2 regions of the Pseudoalteromonas sp. A22 genome follow, and region 1 is predicted to be linked to the other one. Evidence: predicted binding sites of a transcription regulator. Region 1 holds the regulator's gene; the other holds the start of a gene.
The links. Region 1 encodes ArgR, which controls arginine synthesis, uptake and breakdown. Its sites were predicted from a motif close to ANTGAATANNTATTCANT; they were not measured.
Positions count from the first base shown of each region.

Region 1 (7,923 bases):
ATCTGCTGCTGCATAGAAGATAGCGCGTCAAGATTGATATACTTCACTTCTTCAAGGCTTATCACTTTGCCTTTTAAGCGTTTGAGAGATTCTAAGCTCTGGACAAACTGCTCCGCTGTTTTAAAGCTATCTGGTCTCACCTCGCGAAGCACATCTTGCATGGCTTGCTCTATTTCGGTTTCTGCGCGCCGAGCGTCGGCCTCAATTTGGCTTACCTTTTCAAATTCGTCTAGTACCTGCTCCGAGGTTTCAAAAATTTCATGTAGTTTTGCTGTGACATCCGCAAAGTCCGCTTCAGCAAGCCAATGATAGCGGTCTAAAATACTGCGGGTGAGGGCAATTAAATCTTCATAATGAAAGACCGTGGGGCTTTGTTCGTTAATGGCCTTGAACACACTGTATAAATCAGAAATAGCGCGTACTAAATCCGGGTTGCCGATCCGGCCAAATAAGCCTGTTGCGCGAGGGGCTTGTGCGGCAAACTCGCTGCCACAAAATGGGCTTTGCCAGATCTGAATAGGGTGCACGCGCTCAGGCTCAGGCTCTGCTTTAAAGGTTAGCGTTAAGCCATCATCGTAAATACCATAGCCATGACAATAAATAGGGTTTTGCAGGTTTTTCTCAATAATATTGTAAGAGAAAAGTGCGTAACGACCTTCGTTTGGTTCGTAGAAGATATACAGTACATCTTCACCATTGGGTGATTTGATCTGGCGATGGAAAATTAAATCGTCCAGTTGGTCGTCAAAATAGCGTGTTTGCCCAGATTGTAAATAATAGCCACCAGGAAAAATAATTCCTTGGTTCTCAGGTAATTGAACACAGGCACCGCCCAAAGCATCTTGGCGCAATACCTGCTGGGTGCGGCAATTATAAATAAAATAACGCCACTGTTTTTCACGGTAGGGAAGTAACTTTAACAACACCATTTCGCCAACTTCGGCAAAACGTAAATCGCAATCTGCGAGTGATTGACTGGCGTCATCAACGGCTTCTTGATAAATACCTTCACCGCTTTGGGTATTGTTTTCTATTTTTACGGTGAGTTTGCCACCCGACACTTCAATAAACACTTTGTCGTTTACATTAATGTGTGGGTGACGGCCTTCGACGTGATCGGCGCGATCGGTTTTTTGCCATTCAAAGTCAAAGTTTTCCACTTCGCCTAGGTCACGCTCACCTCGATTATCAATATAATCTAAGGTTTCGTCTTTGGCGATTTGCCAGCGAAACACACGGACATCAGAGAGCTTTTCGCCAATCTGAAATAGTGCAAAAAGCTTGTTTGATTTAACAAATAGGTGTTGTAGACGGGTGTCTTTGTAATACGTGTATAGTTCGTCAAAGTCCCGTAAGAAACGTTGGTCAGTGAGGAATTTGGTTTCTTGCGGGTAAGGCTCTATTTCGTAATGGTCTTCTTGCAAGTGTAGCTTTTGTACGGTGAATACATCACTGACTTGGGTATTTTGTTTAAGCCCCATAAAGACATTATAAGCAAAGATAAGCTTGTCGCCGATCAGCACAATGTCGCGCGGTACGCAGTTATGCTCAGTACGAACTCTTGCTCGACCTTTCACTTTAAGCTCGGTGCTGCCAAAAGTGTCAACACGCTGTTGGTTGAGTTTATCTATCTGACTTTTCAGTTCACTGCCAAAGTTACTAAGCCGGCGTTTAATCAGTTGATAAGAGTCTTGTTCGAGCGTTCGCTCTGGCGCTTGTTGTGTTGCTTCCGTCATTCTATGCTTTCCTATGTGCGCTGTCGCAAATGGGGGAGAGGAGCCAAGCAGATTGACTCCTCAGGGTTAATTACTCTAGTGGTTCGCTTTGTTTAGTGCCATTTAACGAGCCGCCAAGTAACTTGAGTAGCTGCTGTTTGTCCGCATCTGAGCTATTGCTTAGCTGTTGGAAGAACTTACTCATGTTGATGTTTTTTAGCGTTTCCGACGACGCATTAGCACCAGCCAATACCCCTTTTAGGTCGTCCATCAAATTACGCTCACCGTTTAGGTGATCTTTAAATACGGTTTGTACCGTCTTACTTTCGCCGACTAAGCCGTCAATTGACTTGCCCACTGTGATGGCATTCATAAACTGATTAAAGAACTGGCCATCGCCACCCATAAAGTTGATATCAGCACCGCTCAGTGCTTTACCTAATACTTCAGCCTGACTTGCAGAAACCTGCTTGTTCGCTTCGATACTCGCAAGCGTCAGCTCTTTCTGTTGGTTTAACTGTAGCGTGAAGCCTTCGTATTCACGGGCGTCTTTATCCATCTTATTCAGTGCTTCCAGCTTCTCTGTAAGACCTTTGGCTTCTGCTGACATCTTACGTTCAAGGTTGATAGCTTCTGCTTCACCTTGTTTTTCAATTGCCTCAGCCATTGCTGATTGAACCTCAGCTTCTGCCAAACCAATTTCACGTTTGCCTTGCGCTTCGGCTTCACTTTGCTTCTTGGTTGCCTCTGCCATTGCTGCTTGTACTTCGGCTTCGGCGCGGCCAATATCACGTTTACCTTGTGCTTCCGCTTCTAGTTTTTGCTGTAGCACTTTAGCGTCTGTTTCACCCTGTATCGCACTAGCTGCTGCTTTTGCTTTGATGATATCGGCTTCTGCAAGACCAGGCGCTGCTGCTTCAACTTGGGCTGCCTCGGCAAGAATTTTCTTCGACTCTGCGGTTTGGTTCGCAATACGTAATTCTGCTGCGGCCATTTTTTCCATTTCACGGGCTTTAAATTCGGCAGCTTGCTCTTTAGCTTTAGCCGCTTCAATATCTTTAACCAACGCTTCTTCGGCCTCAGCTTGAGCAAGAATAATTTTTGCTTGTTTTTCACGCTCGGCTTCAGCAATACATTGCACGTCTTTGATGCGCTCTTGTTCCTCGGCAACGGTTTTCTCAACGGCAACCCGTTCACGCTGAACATCGGCGATTTCTTTTTGCTCGACTTCCAGTGCTTTGGCTTTTTGGATACGTAAAATTTCGGTTTCACGCTCACGTTCGATAATTTCAATCTGGCGAGAACGCGTGACTTTTTCTTCTTCTATACCGAGTAAGCGAAGACGATTTTGCTCTGCAACATCGATTTCGCGTTGTTTGTTGTGTTCTGCAATTGCAATTGCTTCGTCTGCTTTGAGGCGTGCTTCTTCGGCTTTTAAGCGCTCTTCATGCTTAACACGTTCAGCTTCTGCGGCTTCGCGGGCGCGCACTGATTCGATTTCACGGCGTTGTCTCGCGCTGGCATCTTCTCGTTGACGCTCGACTTCTGCGGCTTTTTCAAAGGCTGCTTGGTTTTGGTTGTCGATTTGCGCTTTTTCATCACATTTAAGCTGGTTAGTTTCCACGTTTTGGCGTGAGGTTTTTTCGGTAATACGGCGAATACCTTCAGCGTCAAGAATGTTATTTGGATCTAACTTGTCGATAGAGGTTTGTTCAAGATAATCAATTGCCACATCCTCTAACGTATAGCCAGATAAATCTTGTCCAATCACTTCTTTAATAGAATCTCGGAACTCATTACGATGTGTAAATAGTTCCTCAAAATTCATGCGCTTACCAACGGTTTTCAAGGCTTCGGAGAATTTTGCCTCAAATAATGCTTGCAAGGTTTCTGGTGCCGATGCGCGAGCACAGCCAACTTGTTTCGCAACGCGTAGGATATCTTCTTTGTTTTCGTTTACGCGAATGTAAAAAGTGATGGCGATGTCAGCACGGATATTGTCTTTACAGATAAGGCCGCTATTTTCACGACGCTCCAATACCATGCGGTTAGTTGAAATATCCATGACTTCCATTTTATGGATCACAGGTAGCACAATGCCGCCCGTTGTCGTGACATCCGGCTCGTTTTTCATCTTGTTGATGATCAATGCCTGACCTTGTTCAACCTTGCGGTAGAACTTTCCAATCAGAAGTAGAATGGCAAAAATAATGACGATGGATATGCCCACGATTGCGAGCACCGGTCCGAGGTTGTTTAGAAATTCCATGTTTTTTCCTGCGTTGCGCTATGTTGTTTGAGTTGGTATTAGCTATGCCAACTCGTTCCTAAATTCCGTTATTTTTCGTACTATTACCAAGGTTTAGCCACAATCGTGTAGCTATGTGTAAGGGTGTCATGTTCGATAAGTAAAGCACTGTCTCCTAGTGTGAAAGTGTTATCTTCATCCGAGCGCACTTCGATAAGTTGCTCCGTTCCTTGAATAAATACTCTGGCTTGACCGAACGTGTTGCTAACCCTTGATGTTGCAATAACGCATTCGAGCCCAACCAGCGCTTGCTTAGAAGTGGTTTCTTGGCTTTCGAAAAAGCGTCGTAATGGCCTTACAATGACGGCTGTGAGTGGTAATGCTGCAATGAGGCTGGCAAGCATAAATACCGTGCCCATCAGGTAGTAAAAAATGCCATTGCCTAGTAGGTAAGCAAAAAACTGTTGCACATAAATACTGATAATCCAGCCCAGCGCGATGATTAAACTCAATGAAATACTCACAGGGACGCCGCCAAAAGCGACTTCCCAAAAAGAACCAGAGCTTGCGCCTTCGGCTTCAATATCAACATCGCCTTCTAAGATATCGATATCAGCAAAACCGAGTAAAGCAATTAACCAGAACAACAGCACTATGAGTAATAGTGTTGAAAAAATAACAGTGGGAAACGTAAATGCAGTATTTAAAAATTCCATTGCTGATCCTAGTTCCTTGTATTTCCTTTTAAGCGGTTAAGTCAGTGAATTGTCCACTCAGCGCCGCAAGGTGTCTTTGTGTTTATCAAGCGGTGAGTTCCGCATCATAGAATGTGAGATGATTGAGTGAAGCGAATAGCGTTCGTGTCCGGTAAGACGGAGACACTGTAGGAAACAAATCCGAGAAGCTAATCAATCAGCTTAAAAACCATCCATGCGTAGTGAGAAAACCTCACATGCGTTTCTAAAGTTGCCACAATTAGACATATTATGTCAAACGTTTTTTGCTGTAAAGATAAGCAATTTATTCTGTTTATCGTGATAGTGGGGAAGCGTGTTCGTAGAAGCTAGAGTATCAGAGTATGTGCTAACCTGTGAGTTAGCACCGATAAAAATAATAGACTAAACGTTATCGAACAGGGTTTTTACTTTATCTAAAGTAACGTCGATTTCAGATACTTTGGCAGGGGCAATAAAAATCGTGTCATCGCCAGCGATGGTACCTAATACGCCATCTGCGGTACCTAATGAGTCAAGTAGCCTCGCAATTAACTGTGCAGCACCGGGACTGGTTCGAATAATAATCATCATTTCGTTGTGCATAATATCAACGACTAACTGACGCAAAGGGCTTTTTGCTGTTGGCACGCTCATTTCAGCGGGTAAGCAGTAAACCATTTCTTGCTTAGCATTACGTGTACGCACAGCACCAAACTTGCTCAGCATGCGCGACACTTTGCTCTGACTGACGTTGTCAAACCCTTGTTGTTTTAGAGCATCAACAATTTCACCTTGAGAGCCAAAGTTTTCTTCTTTTAAAATGGCTTTAAATGTTTTGATCAGTGCTTCTTGTTTTTCTTGCGGCTGCATAGTCTGTCTTCTTTTACGGCTAATCTTTAAATTCTACACAAAACCGCCGAGATTCCCAAATTTGCGCGACCAAAATGGCAGTCGTAAAGCATAAGTGTACAAAGTGTCGCGATCTTTACACTTTTATTTAAGACATTAGTCAAAAAATCTCGAAAATAACCGTGATTAATTTGTGTTTAACAGCGCTTTTCATTATCTTTACTGCACACTCAATTCCACCTTCAAATTATGGAGAATTCAAATGAAAGTTGCTGTATTAGGTGCCGCTGGCGGTATCGGTCAAGCTCTATCTTTATTGCTTAAAAATGGTCTTCCAGCTGGCTCTGAGTTAGCGCTTTATGACGTTGCACCTGTTGTACCTGGTGTTGCAGTTGACTTATCTCACATCCCAACTGCGGTAAAAGTAGCGGGTTATGGTAAAGACGACCTAGACCCAGCTCTTGCAGGTGCTGACGTAGTGCTTATCCCAGCTGGTATGCCTCGTAAGCCTGGTATGGACCGTGCTGACCTATTCAACGTTAACGCAGGTATCATCAAGACACTTGCTGAAGGTATCGTTAGAAGCTGCCCTAAAGCACTTGTTGGTATCATCACAAACCCAGTAAATGGCACGGTACCAATCGTTGCTGAAGTGTTCAAAAAAGCAGGTACTTATGATCCAGCTCGCGTATTCGGTGTAACAACGCTTGACGTTATCCGCGCTGAGACCTTCATCGCAGAGCTTAAGGGCCTAGACGTTGCTGAAGTTAAGATCCCAGTAATTGGTGGTCACTCAGGTACTACAATTCTACCTCTACTTTCTCAAGTTGAAGGTGTTGAGTTCACTGACGAAGAAGTTGCTGCACTAACGACTCGTATCCAAAACGCGGGTACTGAAGTGGTTGAAGCTAAAGCGGGTGGCGGTTCAGCTACACTTTCAATGGGTGCAGCAGCAGCACGTTTCTGCTTCTCGCTAGTGAAAGGTCTACAAGGTGAAGAAGTACTTGAGTACGCATACGTTGAAGGTAACACAGGCGATGCAACATTCTTTGCACAGCCAGTTATCCTTGGTAAAAACGGTGTAGAGAAGTTACTTCCTTACGGTGAGCTAAGCGCGTTTGAGCAAAAAGCAAAAGACGACATGCTAGCGACACTTGAAAAAGACATCAAAGAAGGTGTTGATTTCATGGCGTAAGCCAGATTGATACAAAAAAACCAGTCGCTTCACAGTGACTGGTTTTTTTATGTGTGATTATTCTTAGTGAAGAATACGTGCTCTAATAGTTCCTTCAACTGCACTTAACTCTTTCAACGCCACTTCAGAGTGGTCGCTATCGACGTCGATAACCACGTAACCAATAGATTCATCCGTTTGTAGGTATTGCGCCGCAATATTGATACCGTGCTGAGCGAACGCTTGGTTGATTTGCGTTAGTACGCCTGGGCGGTTTACGTGTACGTGTAATAAACGACTTCGGTTTGATAATTCAGGTAGAGAAACCTCAGGGAAGTTCACAGCCGTGACTGTTGAACCGTTATCTGAATATTTCGCCAACTTACCCGCGACTTCCACACCGATATTTTCTTGTGCTTCTTGGGTAGAACCACCGACGTGTGGTGTTAGCAGCACATTGTCAAACTCGCGTAGTGGTGAGACGAATTCTTCATGATTAGATTTTGGCTCAACGGGGAATACATCAATAGCAGCGCCGGAAAGCTTCTTGGCCGCCAATGCTTCAGCTAAAGCGTCGATATCAACAACCGTTCCACGTGATGCGTTAATTAGGATTGCGCCTTGCTTCATCACTTCAATTTCAGCCATGCCGATAAGGTTTTTGGTCTGCGATGTCTCCGGTACATGCAAACTGACCACGTCCGCTCTTTGTAACAATTGCGTAAGCGTGTGTAACTGCGTTGCGTTGCCGAGCGTGAGCTTATCTTCGATGTCATAAAACTCGACGTTCATCCCGATATTCTCAGCCATAATGCCAAGCTGGGTGCCAATGTGACCATAACCAATAATACCTAGCGTTTTACCACGAGCTTCGTATGAACCGTCGGCAGATTTATCCCACTCACCGCGATGCGCCTTTGCGTTGCGCTCAGGAACACGGCGCAGTAACAAGAGAATTTCACCCAGTACAAGTTCAGCCACAGAGCGAGTGTTAGAAAATGGCGCGTTGAATACGGCGATACCACGTTTTTTAGCGGCATCCAAATCCACTTGGTTGGTGCCGATGCAGAAACAGCCAACAGCGACCAGCTTTTCAGCTTGGTCTAATACTGCTTCCGTAAGGTGGGTACGCGAGCGGATCCCGACAAAGTGAGCGTCTTTGATCCGCTCGATCAGCTCAGGCTCCGGTAAGGATGTTTTAACGTAGTCTATGTTGCTATA
Region 1 is NZ_CP047238.1:3,124,044-3,131,966, reverse strand. Features, by position in the region: gene GSF04_RS18995 (DNA repair ATPase) at 1-1,736, opposite strand, end outside; gene GSF04_RS18990 (SPFH domain-containing protein) at 1,807-3,984, opposite strand; gene GSF04_RS18985 (OB-fold-containig protein) at 4,068-4,679, opposite strand; gene argR (transcriptional regulator ArgR) at 5,082-5,549, opposite strand; gene mdh (malate dehydrogenase) at 5,791-6,723, shown strand; gene serA (phosphoglycerate dehydrogenase) at 6,787-7,923, opposite strand, start outside.

Region 2 (7,923 bases), 170 kb from region 1:
TTCTACGCTGAGTCAGGCGGCCAAGTTGGTGATACGGGTGTACTAAAAGTAGCTAACGGCGAGTTTGTGGTTACTGACACGCAAAAGCTAGGTAATGCATTTGCACACCATGGTCATGTGGTTGGCCGCATTGGTGTTAACGATAAAGCCGATGCACGTATTGATGCTGAGCGCCGCGAGCGAGTGAAGAAAAACCATACTGCAACGCACTTAGTACACAAAGCACTGCGCGATTTGTTGGGTGATCATGTTACTCAAAAAGGTTCATTGGTACTGCCAGATCGTTTGCGTTTCGACTTCTCGCATTTTGAAGGCGTCACTAAAGCACAGTTGCAGCAAGTAGAAGATGCAGTGAACGCAGAGATCCGCCGTAACTTTGCTCTGCAAACTGAGTTAATGGATATCGATGCTGCCAAAGACAAAGGTGCGATGGCGCTCTTTGGCGAAAAGTACGATGATGAAGTTCGAGTCGTTTCAATCGGTGGATACTCAATCGAGCTTTGTGGTGGTACACACGTGAAGCGCGCTGGTGATATTGGTCTCTTCAAGATTGTATCAGAAGGCGGTATCGCAGCGGGTGTTCGTCGTATCGAAGCAGTAACAGGTGCTGATGCTATCGCTTATGTTAATGAGCAAGAGCAAGTGCTTTCTGAAATTGCAGCTTTGGTTAAGGGTGATACCTCATCAGTGCTAGAAAAAGTATCTGCGCTACTTGAAAAGTCAAAAGGCCTTGAAAAGCAAGTTGCTCAACTAAATGACAAACTAGCAAGTGCCGCGGGTGCAACGCTACTTGACTCTGTAACGGAAGTGAATGGGATTAAATTACTCGTAGCGAACGTTGCAGGAACTGAGTCTAAAGCACTGCGTGGCATGGTCGATGATCTGAAGAACAAGATTGGCTCAGGTGTCATTGCGCTAGGTGTAGCAAATGGCGATAAAGTAAGCCTAATCGCTGGCGTAACGAAAGACTTAGTTGGTCAGGTAAAAGCAGGTGAGCTAGTTAATCACATGGCTTCTCAAGTCGGTGGTAAAGGTGGCGGTCGTCCTGATATGGCGCAAGCTGGTGGTTCACAACCAGAAAACCTAGACGCAGCACTAAACAGTGTTCCAACTTGGTTAAATGAAGTAACGCAGTAATCAGCAAGTGGCGCTGATTGTACAAAAGTTTGGTGGCACCTCGGTAGGTTCGGTAGAGCGTATTGAGGCGGTTGCCGAACACGTTATCAAAACACAACAACAAGGCCACCAAGTGGTGGTCGTGTTGTCTGCAATGTCAGGCGAGACAAACCGTCTCATTTCCCTTGCCCAACAAATCGATGCACGTCCGAGTTCTCGTGAGCTAGATGTGTTGATCACCACCGGCGAACAAGTTTCTATCGCGTTATTGGCGATGGCCATCATTAAGCGTGGGCATTCTGCCGTGAGCTTACTTGCCGATCAGGTTGGTATTAAAACCGATAACATGTTCTCTAAAGCGCGGATCACAGAAATAGACACGACCCGCTTAAAGCAAGAGCTTGAGCATAACCGAATAACCATTATTGCCGGATTTCAAGGACGCGATGAAGAAGGCAATATCACCACGTTGGGGCGTGGTGGTACAGATACCTCAGCAGTTGAAATCGCAGGGGCTTTGCAAGCAGACGAATGTCAGATATATACTGATGTCGACGGTGTGTACACTACCGATCCACGCATAGAGCCAAATGCAAGGCGTTTATCACATATTACTTTTCCTGAGATGTTGGAGCTGGCTAGTGTGGGTGCTAAAGTTTTGCAGATCCGTTCGGTTGAAGCGGCCGGTCGATATAATGTACCACTGCGCGTACTTTCTTCGTTTTCTCCTGATAACGGCACCTTAATTAGCTATGAGGAAGGTAAGATGAAAAACACTAAAGTGGTCTCTGGGGTAGCGAGTGTCAAAGACGAAGCGCTTATCTTAGTTAACAATGTAGATGCAAAACCTAGTAATCTTGCCAATATACTTTCTCTTCTTGGTGAGCATAATATCGAAGTCGATATGATTAACCATTTGAACCACAGTGAGAAAAAAATAGACTATGCTTTTACTGTGCACACAAATGATTGTATTCTGGCGGAAGAAGTTTTAGCGCAACATGCACAAAATTTAGGTGGCGCAACGGTAGAGGTTAATGCTAACGTGGCAAAAATCTCAGCGGTTGGCATCGGGATGAAATCTCATTCAGGTGTTGCTGGTCTCTTTTTTATGGCATTGGCCGAAGAAAATATTCACACTCTATTAGTATCTACATCAGAGATAAAAATCTCGGCACTGGTAGAAGAAAAATATTTAGAGCTAGCTGTACGGGCTTTACATGCCAAATTCGAATTGGAAAGTACTGAGTAAAAGAAGTTTTTGCTTACTTTTCTAGGAACTTTTATTTAAAATGGATTTGACGCGGAATCTTTTAAATTTTGGAATAACAGGAGCAAGAGAATGCTAATACTAACTCGTCGAGTAGGTGAAACCCTGATGATTGGTGATGAAGTGACTGTAACAGTACTAGGTGTTAAAGGTAACCAAGTACGTATTGGTGTAAATGCGCCTAAAGATGTTTCAGTTCACCGTGAAGAAATTTACATGCGAATTCAGGCTGAGAAATCTAGCCCGGGCAATATGTAATTGACCAAATATTGAATTACGATGTTAGTTAACATAGTTTGACTGGCATAAAAAACCCCGCCACTGCGGGGTTTCTTATTTCTGGCTCTGCCCAGACAAAAAAGCAATCGCTTCTTCGTTAAGTCCAGATTTACTGATATAGCTCGGTTTGTTTTGGTGAAATACCAAAAAACCTCTACTCGTTTCAACGAGTTTATCTAAGTCGTCAAATGGGTAAGAAAATTCGGCATGTGTCGCTTTGGTGCTAATACCAGTTTTAGTGATTGAAACTTTGACGACATTGCCAGCAGCGCGAGAATACGACTGTCTTATCACCCACCAAGCTTTACGATAGTAGAAAGCGACGCATTCAACCACAGCCAATAGAATAAGAAAGTTCCCGACGTAGTGCTCCTGCAACCCGTAAATAGCAAACAGCCCCAATGCAATTAGCAGTACAAGCAAGCCATATTTCGGCTTAACAGCAAGTCCATTGGCTTCAGATTCTTCAAAACACTCTCGATAATAGGCTTTATCTAACTTAAATTGGCTTTGAAAAGATAAATTTTCATTTTGTTCAAGGGAGGGCATAGACGTTCGTTGTGGTAAAAATTTCCCATTATTATACCCATCTATATTGAAAAAGCTGTAACGCGAATAAATTGTTTGCAGTTCCTTTTTGCTATATCCAGCGAAATACGCGCCATACAGTATGACGTTTACGTAAACGTTAATTCTTGGTCAGTCCAATTTACAATTTATCTTGCGTAATCAAAAATCCTTTCTATATTCATTAGGAACTCAGTATTAGTTGGCGCTATTTTGAATATTTTTCATATTTATTACGTTGGTTTTCCATATTTATTAGTGCTTTTCTAGCTAACTCACTGATTATTTGTAAGTTAAGTGTTTTGGTAATACCAATTTACAGCAGGCTTTACAGTGGAACATTTTTTGTTATAAGGTGAATAAATATCTACAAAAAGTGAAGGTTTATACCAGTTCGTTAACATCGAACAGGAAAACCAAACAGCAAGTAAGGGGTAAAAATGGATATTGGAGCGCAGCTACTGCAAGCAGGAAATCTTATGCTGACCGGTATGGTTGGTGTTTTTGTTTTTCTGTCCATTTTGATTTTTGCGATGCGACTGTTGGCCAACTTTGCTGCTCAATTTAAAGAAGTAGAGCCAAGTACCACAAGATCAAAAACAACCAGAGCAACATCGTCACAGGGTGTGCCGCAGGCACATATTGCAGCCATTAGCGCTGCCGTTGCAGCCTACAGAAAAAACAATTAATAGGGGTTTTGCATGTCACAGTTAAAGCTAACCGAATTAGTGCTGCGCGATGCGCATCAGTCATTACTCGCCACCAGAATGCGCTTGGAAGATATGCTTCCTATCGCTGAGAAGCTCGACAATATGGGCTACTGGTCTGTTGAATCATGGGGGGAGCAACCTTCGACTCGTGTATTCGCTATTTAGGCGAAGATCCATGGGAGCGGATCCGTGCACTGAAAGCTGCAATGCCAAAAACCAAACAGCAAATGCTACTGCGTGGTCAGAATCTATTGGGCTATCGTCATTATGCTGATGATGTTGTCGAAAAGTTTGTTGAACGTGCCCACCATAACGGGGTAGATGTATTTAGAATATTCGATGCAATGAACGACGTGCGCAACTTAGAAACGGCTATTAAAGCGGCCATCAAAGTGGGCGCGCATGCGCAGGGCACGATTTCGTACACCGTAAGCCCTGTTCATACGCTGGAAATGTGGCTCATGCAGGCCAAGCAGCTCGAAGACTTAGGCTGTCATTCCATTTGTATCAAGGACATGGCTGGATTACTGAAACCCTATGATGCCGAAAAGTTAATCTCTGGGCTTAAAGCGTCCGTCTCTATTCCTATCGCAATGCAGTGCCATGCAACCACAGGGCTCAGTACTGCAACTTATCAAAAAGCCATAGATGCGGGTATCGATATGCTCGATACGGCGATATCTTCTATGAGTATGACCTATGGCCATAGTGCAACAGAAACTATCGCGGCGATTGTGGAAGGTACAGAACGTGATACAGGGCTTGATTTACTGGAGCTAGAAGAGATCGCAGCCTATTTCCGTGAGGTGAGAAAGAAATATGCAGCTTTTGAGGGTAGCTTAAAAGGAGTAGATGGTCGTATTCTATCTGCACAAGTGCCTGGTGGCATGTTAACAAATATGGAAAATCAACTGCGAGAGCAAGGTGCAGGTGACAAGCTTGACGCAGTACTAAAAGAAATTCCAAGTGTGCGTAAAGAACTTGGCTACTTACCGCTGGTAACACCAACCTCACAGATTGTCGGGACGCAAGCGGTATTAAACGTACTTACCGGTGAGCGTTACAAGTCTATAACCAAAGAAACTGCTGGCGTGCTGAAAGGCGAATATGGAGCGACACCAGCGCAAGTCGACCAAGCTTTGCAACAACGCGTGCTTGAAGGCGCAGAGCCTATTACCTGCCGTCCTGCAGACTTAATTGAACCTGAGCTGGATAGTTTACAAAGCGAGTTAGTCGCCACTTCAAAAGAGGAGCAAATTACCTTAGCCGACGAGGTTATTGATGATGTGCTTACCTATGCATTATTCCCGCAGATTGGCCTTAAATTCCTGAAAAATCGCAATAATCCAGATGCGTTTGAGCCAAAACCGACGCTTGTTGAAAGCAAAGAGCAAAAAGCTGCAGCGACGCCTGCTAAAGCCAAGTCATCAACTAGTGAGCGTTACAGCGTAAAAGTGGATGGCAAAGTATACGATGTGGTGGTTGCGCCGGGTGGAGAGTTACAAGAAGTACAAGTCAAAGACAGTGAGCTTATTCCTCAGTCAACCTCGGTAAGCTCCAGTGAAACTTTGAATGCGCCACTTGCTGGCAACATCTTTAAGCTTATGGTGCGCGCAGGAGATGAGGTGCAAGAAGGCGATGTGGTACTCATCATGGAAGCCATGAAAATGGAAACCGAGGTGCGCGCAACACACAGTGGGCAAGTCGCGGAGCTACTCGTCTCTGAAGGCGACTCCGTCAGTGCTGGCGATGCCATCATGTCTTTAGCATAAGGATGTCGTGATGGAAGGGTTACTTAATTTATGGCAAGCAACAGGACTTGCCAACTTCACCGTGCCTGCACTTTGTATGATGGCTGTGGGCTGCGGACTTTTGTATCTTGCGATCGCCAAAGGCTTTGAGCCGTTGCTATTGGTGCCTATTGGCTTTGGTGCCATACTCACGAATATTCCTGTCGCTGGGCTTGCCGATCCTGGTGGGCTTTTATACTACGTGTATTACATAGGTATAGACAGCGGAGTATTCCCCTTACTGATCTTTATGGGGGTGGGGGCGATGACGGACTTTAGTGCTTTGATAGCTAACCCCAAGATGCTGTTGCTTGGTGCCGCAGCTCAATTTGGGATCTTTGCCACCTTGTTTGGGGCTATATTGCTGAACTATATTCCGGGCTTTGAATTTACCCTGCAAGACGCCTCTGCAATCGCCATTATTGGCGGTGCAGATGGTCCAACTGCGATCTTCCTCGCGTCTAAGCTTGCACCAGAGTTACTAGGGGCAATTGCGGTGGCAGCCTATTCGTATATGGCGTTGGTGCCAATTATTCAACCACCAATCATGAAAGCACTCACGACGCAAGAAGAGCGCCAGATTGCGATGCCACAGCTGCGCCATGTATCAAAAACCGAGAAAATCCTCTTTCCTCTGGCGGTACTGGGTCTAACGATACTGTTTTTACCTGCTGCAACACCTTTGGTTGGTATGTTCTGCTTGGGTAACTTGATGAAAGAGTGTGGTGTAGTAGACCGCTTGAGTAAAACGGCGCAAAACGAGTTGATTAATATCACCACCATTTTCCTCGGTTTGGCGGTGGGCTCAAAGTTGGCAGCTGATCAATTCTTAACGGTTGAGACGTTGGGGATTTTAGCACTAGGTGCCGTGGCATTTGGAATTGGTACCGCAGCAGGTGTATTAATGGCTAAAACCATGAATAGATTTAGTGATACCCCCATTAATCCGTTAGTTGGCGCTGCTGGGGTATCCGCAGTCCCGATGGCGGCGCGTGTGGTCAATAAGGTTGGCCTTGAAAGCAATCCGCATAATTTCTTGCTGATGCATGCGATGGGCCCCAATGTCGCGGGTGTATTAGGCAGTGCGGTTGCTGCTGGTATTTTGCTTGCATTGGTAGGCTAATTTACACTTCTCCAACCATTTGCGTGGCGATTTTAGGTTGCCGCGCATTTTTTAGACCTATAATACAAGCTCAATTGGGGAAATAAGACGGTAGTAAGTTTTGTTGTCACTTTGATGCTTTTTGGTATCAAATTGTTTAAAAAAAGTCTTTTTTGTTTCTATTAGGGGGTTGTTCTTTTGTTTTTCTTGTGTATTGTGTTACTTGAATATAACAATGAAAATAAGGAAGTAACATGAAACTAACTATTAAAAAAACAAATTTAAAAAGCTTATTAGGTAAAGAGATCGCAGCGGCTCAAACTAAAGATGTTGCAGGCGCAAGAGGGACTGATACTTTAACAGGACTAATGGCATGTAATCCAGCTCCAACAGGTAAGCATTACTGCATCCCTCCAAAAGATATGGTTTAAGAGCTACGGCTCATCTGAACTCATTCAGATTACAATTCTATTACGCCTGATGTGAAACTATGTTAGGCGTATATACAACTAATGACTAAGCTATAGAAAACATAACAATTCACTCTCCCACACGTGTTTAACACCAAAAAATCGATTTCTGTTATTTAGCCGTTTGACGTTTCATTTCGCTGGACTTTATATTCTTAAACTTGATAGTCTTTCGTCACTTTTAATTAACATGAACAACTTCAGATGAAGTTTTTAGCTCCTTTCTTATTTTTGTTACCCTGTGTGACAGTTGCAATGGAAACATCGACTTTAGTGGTAACGCCGATAGCAGAGCATGTTTATAAACATGAATCTTCGCTACACGTTGAACCTTGGGGGTTAGTGGCAGGCTCTGGGCTGATTGTGGTCGACGGTCAAGATGCTTACATTGTTGATACACCTTGGACCGAGCAAGACACAGAAGCACTGCTATTGTGGGCCGAGGACCGCAAGCTCAATATTAAAGGGGCGGTGGTCACGCATTATCATCAAGATGCAAGCGGTGGCCTAGCGGTATTAAATAAACATCAGATCCCAACCTATGCATCAGCCCAAACTAACCATCTATTAGCCCAAAAACACAGCGCTATCGCGTCACATAATTTGCCGCAAGCCTCAG
Region 2 is NZ_CP047238.1:2,955,966-2,963,888, reverse strand. Features, by position in the region: gene alaS (alanine--tRNA ligase) at 1-1,137, shown strand, start outside; gene GSF04_RS18195 (aspartate kinase) at 1,145-2,368, shown strand; gene csrA (carbon storage regulator CsrA) at 2,459-2,644, shown strand; gene GSF04_RS18185 (YcxB family protein) at 2,720-3,214, opposite strand; gene GSF04_RS18180 (OadG family transporter subunit) at 3,673-3,921, shown strand; partial or broken gene oadA (sodium-extruding oxaloacetate decarboxylase subunit alpha) at 3,934-5,714, shown strand; gene GSF04_RS18170 (sodium ion-translocating decarboxylase subunit beta) at 5,725-6,855, shown strand; gene GSF04_RS18165 (hypothetical protein) at 7,089-7,265, shown strand; gene bla (subclass B1 metallo-beta-lactamase) at 7,509-7,923, shown strand, end outside.
Region 2: a site for ArgR is predicted at 3,587-3,604, ahead of GSF04_RS18180 (OadG family transporter subunit). Genes of this name have one in related genera too.